Regions from separate parts of the Billgrantia tianxiuensis genome, predicted to be linked through region 3. Evidence: predicted binding sites of a transcription regulator. Region 3 holds the regulator's gene; each other region holds the start of a gene.
What was found. Region 3 encodes sigma-54, which starts transcription at its own class of promoters, with help from an activator protein. Its sites were predicted from a motif close to TGGCACNNNNNTTGCTNT; they were not measured.

Region 1 (2,203 bases), 1.0 Mb from region 3:
CGCTGGTGCCACCATCGGTTCGTTTCTCGGCTACAGCATGGAGAAGCGTCTGGCGAAGGACGGCCACACCTTCGGCAAGGGCAACATCAAGGGCGTGGCGGCACCGGAGGCGGCCAACAACGCGGCCTGTACCGGCTCCTTCGTGCCGCTGCTGACGCTGGGTGTGCCGGGGTCGGGCACCACCGCGGTGCTGCTTGGCGCGCTGCTGATCATGGGCGTCTCGCCAGGTCCGATGATGCTCGAGAATCGCCCGGACGTGTTCTGGGGCGTAATCGCCAGTATGTACATTGGCAACATCTTCCTGCTGGTTCTCAACCTGCCGTTGATCCCGTTGATTGCCAAGATTCTCGACATGCCGAAGCCGATGCTGCTGTCGCTGATCCTGATCTTCTGCATGGTCGGCGTCTATGGCATGAGCTTCAGTATCTTCGATCTGCTGTTGCTGCTCGGCTTCGGCCTGCTGGGACTTGGCATGCGCCTGTTCGGTTTCCCCACCGCACCGCTGATTCTGGGCTTGATTCTCGGCGCCATCATGGAAGAGTCGATGCGGCGGGCGCTGCAGATCTCCGGTGGCGACTGGTGGACCTTCATCGACAAGCCGATCTCCATGTGGCTGCTGATCATTGCAGCGCTGTCGCTGCTGCTGCCGCTGGCCAAGCGGGGCCTGACCAAGATGCGCAGCCCAGCCGCTTCCTAGCAGCTCAGCCACAGACGAGAAGTAGAAGCATCTTTCCCAGCAGGGGCGTCGAGAGATCGACGCCCCTGCTTGCGTTAGGTGGGGTGCACTTGCTTGGTGCGTGCTCGTGGTGCAGGCGAACGTTGTCGGCGCAAAGGTTCACCTGACCTGTGCACGCCTGCGGTGCGATAGGGTGAGTTCTGGCTCGAAGAGCTGCGCGTAACTGTTTGTACAGGAAGCCTTCCAAGGGTTTTGCCGCATGATGGCGCAGGCCTTGCAATGGCTTGGAGCCTAGTGCTGTGCGGCCGGTGTCGGCCGTGCATGAACTTCACAACAAGTCCCTCCCGCAGGAGGGCGCAAGGAGGTTCGAGTGAACGCTTCCCGTCGCAACATGCCTTTCCCCGTTCGCATCATGTCATCCCCGTCCCGCGCTGTGGCCGCAGCCCTGTTGGCGGCGGCGTCCCTCGGTGTTACTGGCCAGGCGCTGGCCCAGGAAGAGCCCATCAAGGTGGGCATCCTGCACTCGCTGTCCGGCACCATGGCGATCAGCGAATCGACCCTCAAGGACACCGTCGAGATGCTGATCGAGCAGCAGAACGAGCAGGGTGGCCTGTTGGGCCGTCAGCTCGAGGCGGTGGTGGTCGACCCGGCCTCCAACTGGCCGCTGTTCGCCGAGCGTGCCCGCGAGCTGCTCGAGCAGCATGAGGTGGACGTGGTGTTCGGCAACTGGACTTCGGTGTCGCGCAAGGCCGTGCTGCCGGTGTTCGAGGAACTCAATGGCCTGCTGTTCTATCCGGTGCAGTACGAGGGCGAAGAGTCCTCGGAGAATGTCTTCTACACCGGGGCAGCGCCCAACCAGCAGGCCATCCCGGCGGTGGAATACCTGCTCAACGAGGTGGGCGTGGAGCGCTTTGCGCTGCTCGGCACCGATTACGTCTACCCGCGCACCACCAATCGTATCCTCGAAGCCTTCCTCAAGGAGGAGCACGGCATTGCCGACGAGGACATCATGATCAACTACACGCCGTTCGGTCACTCCGACTGGCAGAACATCGTCGCCGAGGTGCGCCGCTTCGGCAGCGAGGGCAAGAAGACCGCAGTGGTCTCGACCATCAACGGCGACGCCAACGTACCGTTCTATCGCGAGCTGGCCAACCAGGGCATCGACGCCGCCGACATTCCGGTCATCGCCTTCTCGGTGGGTGAGCAGGAGCTCTCCGGCATCGATACCGGCCCGCTGGTGGGTCACCTGGCCGCCTGGAACTACTTCATGAGCGTGGACACCGACGCCAACTACGACTTCATCGACGCCTGGATCGACTACACCGGCGACGAGGAGGCGGTGACCAACGATCCCATGGAGGCGCACTACATCGGCTTCAACATGTGGGCCGAGGCGGTGCGCAAGGCCGGCACCACCGACGTCGATGCGGTCAAGGAGGCCATCATCGGCGTGACCGTTCCCAACCTGACCGGCGGCTATGCGGCGATGATGCCCAACCACCACATCACCAAGCCGGTGCTGAT
Region 2 (2,203 bases), 790 kb from region 3:
GGGCAGGGCGCAGAGCATTTCGTAGAGCAGGGTGGCGCCCATCAGCGCTGTGTTGCCGCTCGGGTCGTAGGGCGGCGAGACCTCGACCAGGTCGCCGCCGACGATGTTGAGCCCGGCGGTGCCGCGCACGATCTCCAGCCCCTGGGCCGAGGTCAGCCCGCCCATCTCGACGGTGCCGGTGCCGGGAGCCACGGAGGGGTCGAGGCCGTCGATATCGAAGGTGACATAGACCGGCGTGTCGCCCATCTGCTCGCGCACTTCCGCCATCAGCGGCTCGAGCGAGCGATACCAGCACGCTTCGGCGGTGACTACGCGGAAGCCCTGCTGGCGGCACCAGTCGAAGTCCTCGGCGGCGTAGCCGGTGCCGCGCAGGCCGATCTGCACCACCTTGCCGTGGGCCAGCAGCCCTTCCTCCTGGGCGCGTCGGAATGGCGTGCCGTGGGCGATGGGTTCGCCGAACATGTGCTCGTTGACGTCGGCATGGGCGTCGATATGGATCAGCCCCACCGGACCGTGCCTCTTGGCGATGGCGCGCAGAATCGGCAGGGTGATCACATGGTCGCCGCCCAGCGTCAGCGGTGTGCAGCCATGGCCGAGCACCTCGTCGTAGAAGGCGCTGATGATGTCCACCGTCTTGGGCAGATGAAAGGTATTGATCGGCACGTCGCCGATGTCGGCCACCTGCAGGCTGTCGAAGGGCGCGGCGCGGGTGGCCATGTTGTAGGGGCGCAGCATGCGCGACTCGTCGCGGATCTGGCGCGGGCCCAGGCGCGTGCCGGGACGATTTGAGGTGGCGATGTCCAGCGGTACGCCGATGAAGGCCACGTCGAGACCTGCGGCGGTAGGCTGGGTGGGCAGGCGCATCATGGTGGCGGGTCCGCCGAAGCGCGGCATCTCGTTGCCGCCGAGCGGCTGGTTGAAGTCGGGCATGGTCGGCTCCTTGCGTAACGTTGGGTCTGTGAACGTCTCTCTCCTGCATATAGCAGCTTTCGTGCCAACCCCGTGCGGCCCGCCATCATGGGATTTTGCCGCGCCATGCGATGCATGATTGAATCGCCATCGCCGTTCATGTGATGCATGATTGAATCGAGATTCATATTTGCATCGGTAGGAAGGCATGAGCGACATCGACCGGGAAGTGATCAGGACCATCGTCGAAACGGCCAACGACCATTTCTTCATCGTCGACGGTGAGGGGCTGGTATTGGACGTCAGCCCAGGAGCGGCGGCGGTCTACGGCATGGCGCGGGAGCGCCTTATTGGCAGTACCGTGCAGCGGCTCGAGGCGGAGGGGGTGCTCAAGCCCTCCATCAGCCTGGAGGTGATTCGCAGCGGCAAGCCGGCGCAATTGATGCAGGTGACCGGTACGGGTAGGCGGGTCATTGCCGAGGCCCATCCGGTGTACGTCGAGGGCAAACTTGCACGTATCGTCAGCCGCTCCCGCGACCTCACCGACCTGCAACTGCTGCAGGACGAATACGCACTGCTGCAAAAGCGCTTCAGTGAGCACCTCAAGCGCAGCCAGGGCGGCGGCAATGCCGAGGATGGCCAGCTCGAGGCGGCGCTGGACGAACTCCAGGTGCGCAGCGGCGTGATGCGGGAGCTGGCCCTGCTGCTCAAGCGCGTGGCGCCGTCGGATGCCACGGTATTGATGCTTGGCGAGTCGGGTGTGGGCAAGACCGCCTTCGCCCGCCAGCTGCATCGCTGGAGCCGGCGTCACGCAGGTCCGTTCGTCGAGGTCAACTGCGGGGCGATACCGGAGAACCTGTTCGAGTCGGAGATGTTCGGCTACCAGCCGGGCGCCTTCAGCGGGGCGGCGCGACAGGGCAAGGCCGGGCTGCTGGAACAGGCGGAGGGCGGTACGCTGTTTCTCGACGAGATCGGCGAGCTGCCGCTGCCGATGCAGACCAAACTGCTCAAGGTGATCCAGGACGGCAGCGTGACCCGGCTGGGCGACACTCGCCCGCGGCGGGTCGACTTCCGCCTGGTGGTGGCCACCAACCAGGACCTGGCCAGGCGCGTGGAGAGCGGCGCCTTTCGCCTCGACCTCTACTATCGGCTGAACGTCATTCCGGTGACCCTGCCGCCCCTGCGCGAGCGTCGCGAGGACATTCCGGCCCTGGTCGAGGCGTGCCTGGAGCGGCTCAACCAGCGCTATGGCCAGCGCAAGCTGTTGCATGGCAGCACCTGGTCCGAGCTGATG
Region 3 (2,203 bases):
AAAGGCATGAATATTGCCGATGGCATGCTTATTGCAGTTATTTCGCTTGCAAGTCATCGCACGCCGGTCTAGGGTAGAGTTTTCCGGCAAATGAGCCCCGTATTCTCATGGCCATGAAAGCATCTTTGCAACTGCGTGTCGGCACCCAGCTGACCATGACTCCCCAGCTGCAGCAGGCCATCGCCCTGCTGCAGCTTTCGACTCTCGACCTGCGCCAGGAGATCCAACAGGCGCTGGAATCCAACCCCATGCTGGAGCTCGACGACGGCTTTGGTGAACAGGCCGTCAGCGAAGCCCAAAGCGAAGACTGGGCCAGCGAAATACCCAACGAGCTGTCGACCGACAGCGACTGGACCGATACCTACCCCGATCATGGCAGCGGCTCGGGTGTCACTGGCGAAGGCCCCGACTTCGAGCGTCAGGCCTCGGAGCAGACCCTGGCCGGACACCTGGTCTGGCAACTGGCGATGACCGACCTGAGCGAGCGCCAGCACATTATCGCCGAGAGCTTGATCGATGCCGTCGATGGTGCCGGTTACCTGGCCCAGACACTGGAGGAGATCCGCGACGGACTGCGCCAGCAGGGCCTCGACGGCCTGACCGTACGGGAAGTCGAGCAGGTATTGCTGCGACTGCAGCAGTTCGAGCCTACCGGGGTATTCTCCCGCGACTTGCGCGAGTGCCTGATGCTGCAGCTAGCCACCCTGCCCGACGACACGCCCCTGCTACCCCAGACCCGCCGCCTGGTGCGCCAGTTTCTCGAAGCCCTGGCCGCCGACGATCGCCGCCTGCTCAAGCGCCGATTGGGGTTGGACGACGAAGCCTTGGACGAGGTCATCGCCCTGGTCCGTTCGCTGAACCCCCGCCCGGGCAGCGCCTATGCCGAGGTCGGCAGCAGCTACGTCACGCCGGATCTGGTTGCCTATCATGACGAGTCCGGCTGGCGTGTCGAGCTGAACGCCGACGCCCTGCCCCGGTTGCGCATCCAACCCGACTACGTTGCCCTGGTGCGCCGCGCCGACAAGAGTCAGGACAATCAGTTTCTCAAGGATCACCTGCAGGAGGCGCGCTGGCTGATGAAGAGCCTGGCGAGCCGCAATGACACCCTGCTACGGGTGGGCCGCGAAATCATGGCGCGCCAGATCGAGTTCCTCGAGCAGGGCGAGGAAGCCATGAAGCCCCTGGTGCTGGCCGATATCGCTCAGGCCGTCGAGATGCATGAGTCGACCATCTCTCGCGTGACCACACAAAAGTTCATCCACACGCCACGCGGTGTGTTCGAACTCAAGTACTTCTTCTCCAGCCATGTCGGCGGCAACGGCGATGGCGACGCCCACTCCAGCACGGCGATTCGCGCCCGCATTCGCAAGCTGATCGCCGATGAGCCGCCACGCAAGCCGCTCTCCGACAGCCGCCTGGTGGAATTGCTCGCAGACGACGGGATTCAGGTGGCACGCCGCACCGTTGCCAAGTATCGTGAGGCCTTGGGGATTCCCTCCTCGAGCGAGCGCAAGCGTTTTCGCTGAGGCCTCCACGTAACGTTGACGCCAGACAATCTCGGCGGCTCGAGGGGGTTTGCAGGGCAGTAAAAAGGGTTACAATCGAGCTACCACCCGAAGGACGAAGGAGCTTGTCATGCAAGTCAACATCACCGGCCATCATGTAGAGCTGACCGATTCACTGCGTGACTACGTGAGCGAGAAGCTGAACCGCGTCCAACGCCACTATGACAACATTACCAACGTGCAGGTCACGCTCTCGATCGAGAAGGAACGCCAACAAGCCGCCTGTACGATACATGCCGCCGGCGCCGACCTGCATGCCGAAGCTTCCGATCCCGACATGTACGCCGCTATCGATGCCTTGACCGACAAGCTCGACCGTCAACTGGTCAAACACAAGGAAAAAGCCCAGGCGCGCGCCCAGGGCGCCGGCATTCGCTGAGTTGCCATGACACTGGAAACCATCCTGCCCCCGGAACGCGCGCTGTTCGACGTTCCGGGAGGCAGCAAGAAGAGGGTGCTGGAGTTCTTCAGCACCTTCATTGCGCAGAACACTCCGAGCCTCGACAGCCAGGAAGTCTTCAGCCGGCTGGTCGGCCGCGAGAGGCTGGGTAGCACTGGCATCGGCAATGGCGTCGCCATTCCCCATGCCCGTAGCCCACACTGCCATAGCCCCGTGGCGGCTTTTCTCAAACTGGCGG
Region 4 (2,203 bases), 2.3 Mb from region 3:
GGAATAGCACAACCTCGCAATATGGAGACCATCAGCCCGGGACGTGGCGCTTCCCCATCCGCCTGGGGCGGTCCGAGCCATGTCATCGTTCCGTCATGGCGGGCATGATTGGGAGAGCGCGGTGGGAAGAAATTCAGTAAGGGAACTTTGTCGCTACTTTTCTACACTTATTTACACACTCTGTAACGCAGCTGCGTTGCGAGCGGCCCTCCCATTCTCGGTGGAGCCCTGAGCCATGCCTCTTTCCAGTGTCATTCTCGATGCTCGCAGTGCCGGCGCGAAACTGCCACGCAACTTGATCGCTTTCGAAAAGGCAGCCAAGCGGTGGCAGGGGAGCTATGAACTGTTGCTGGTGGACGATACCGGAGACCGCCGCTTACCGGCCCTGGCGCAACGCTACCGGGCTGTCCTGCTCTCGTGCGGCTCCACGCCTCTGGGAGGTCGGCTCAATGCCGCCGTAAGTGCCAGCCGAGGAGAGCTATTGCTGTTCCCCGGGTTGGGAGACCGCCGTGCCGTGAACTGGCTCAGCCATCGGTTGGTCGAGGTCGAGCCGAGCGGCCAGTGGGATGCGGCCGTGCTGCCGGTGCGCCGCCATGGTTGGCTGCGGCGCTGGTGGCTGCTGCAGCGTCCATCACCATTGGACACCTTCTGGGTGGTGCGAGCCTGGTTCGAGCGCATCGGCGGTTTCGACCCGCAGTTGGGCAGCGACGCGCTGCCCGATCTGCTCGAACGCTTGCGGGCCTGTCAGGCGCGGGTATCGATCGAGACTGCATGAGAAAAGCGCAGTCGGTGCGCGATTATGGTGCATTAGCGATTTGTTTGCGCCACCATGGTGCACAAATCCGATCCCAGCGGCGCCTAAATGGAGAGGGCGGGCAGGCTTGGTGCAGGCTGATACAGCGCGGTGCAATTTATTTTTCTTCCGAAACAGATGGTTAACATATTTCCGTTTAGGCGTGGTGCATGATTGGCACAGCTCCTGCATTGCCATGGGCAGCTCGCCATGCTTGTGCATGGCGAACGTGGGCAGCTGGCCCACAGCGTGCTACAACGGGTGCTGCAACGAAACAGCACCAGTGGACTTCAGCCAATCGAATCGAGCCACAGCTCAAACGGAGGACACAAATGTCAGCCAAGACTCTCGCCCTGATCGAAGAACACGATGTGAAGTGGGTAGACCTGCGCTTCACCGACACGCGGGGCAAGGAACAGCACGTCACCATTCCGGCCCGTGACGTGAACGAGGAGTTCTTCGAGAACGGCCAGATGTTCGATGGCTCCTCCATTTCCGGCTGGAAGGGCATCAACGAATCCGACATGATCCTGCGTCCGGAAGACGGTACCGCCTTCCTCGACCCGTTCACCGAGGATGCCACCCTGGTGCTGCGCTGCGACATCATCGAGCCGGCCACCATGCAGGGCTATGAGCGCGATCCGCGTTCCATCGCCAAGCGCGCCGAGGCCTACCTGCAGTCCACCGGCCTGGGCGACACCGCTTTCTTCGGCCCGGAGCCCGAGTTCTTCATCTTCGATGAGGTTCACTGGAAGGCCGACATCGAAGGCGCCATGTACAAGATCACCTCCGAAGAGGGTGCCTGGTCCACCGACCGTCAGGTCGAAGGCGGCAACCTGGGCCACCGTCCGCGCGTCAAGGGTGGCTACTTCCCGGTGCCTCCGGTCGACAGCTTCCATGACATTCGCGGCGCCATGTGCAACACCCTGGAAGCCATCGGCCAGAGCGTCGAGGTGCATCACCACGAGGTGTCCAACGCCGGCCAGAACGAGATCGGCGTGAAGTTCAACACCCTGGTGAAGAAGGCCGACGAAGTCCAGGAACTGAAGTACGTGATCCACAACGTGGCTCACGCCTACGGCAAGACCGCCACCTTCATGCCCAAGCCGCTGGTCGGCGACAACGGCAGCGGCATGCACGTGCACCAGTCGTTCTGGAAGGATGGTCAAAACCAGTTTGCCGGCGACCAGTACGCTGGTCTGTCCGAAATGGCGCTGTACTACATCGGCGGTATCATCAAGCACGCCCGTGCCCTGAACGCCTTCACCAACGCTTCCACTAACTCCTACAAGCGCCTGGTGCCGGGCTTCGAAGCGCCGGTCATGCTCGCCTACAGCGCGCGCAACCGCTCTGCATCGATCCGTATTCCGTACACCGCGAGCCCCAAGGGCAAGCGTATCGAGGCCCGCT

Region 1: the regulator sigma-54 is predicted to act here: its motif matches at 940-957, upstream of urtA (urea ABC transporter substrate-binding protein).
Region 2: the regulator sigma-54 is predicted to act here: its motif matches at 980-997, upstream of speB (agmatinase).
Region 4: the regulator sigma-54 is predicted to act here: its motif matches at 969-986, upstream of glnA (glutamate--ammonia ligase).

What each region holds. Positions count from the first base shown of each region.
Region 1 is NZ_CP035042.1:2,213,284-2,215,486, forward strand. It holds partial or broken gene EKK97_RS10330 (tripartite tricarboxylate transporter permease) at 1-697, shown strand, start outside; gene urtA (urea ABC transporter substrate-binding protein) at 1,089-2,203, shown strand, end outside.
Region 2 is NZ_CP035042.1:2,418,909-2,421,111, forward strand. It holds gene speB (agmatinase) at 1-930, opposite strand, end outside; gene EKK97_RS11275 (sigma-54 interaction domain-containing protein) at 1,118-2,203, shown strand, end outside.
Region 3 is NZ_CP035042.1:3,208,488-3,210,690, forward strand. It holds gene EKK97_RS15030 (RNA polymerase factor sigma-54) at 108-1,526, shown strand; gene hpf (ribosome hibernation-promoting factor, HPF/YfiA family) at 1,636-1,944, shown strand; gene ptsN (PTS IIA-like nitrogen regulatory protein PtsN) at 1,951-2,203, shown strand, end outside.
Region 4 is NZ_CP035042.1:482,955-485,157, forward strand. It holds gene EKK97_RS02165 (glycosyltransferase family protein) at 236-775, shown strand; gene glnA (glutamate--ammonia ligase) at 1,126-2,203, shown strand, end outside.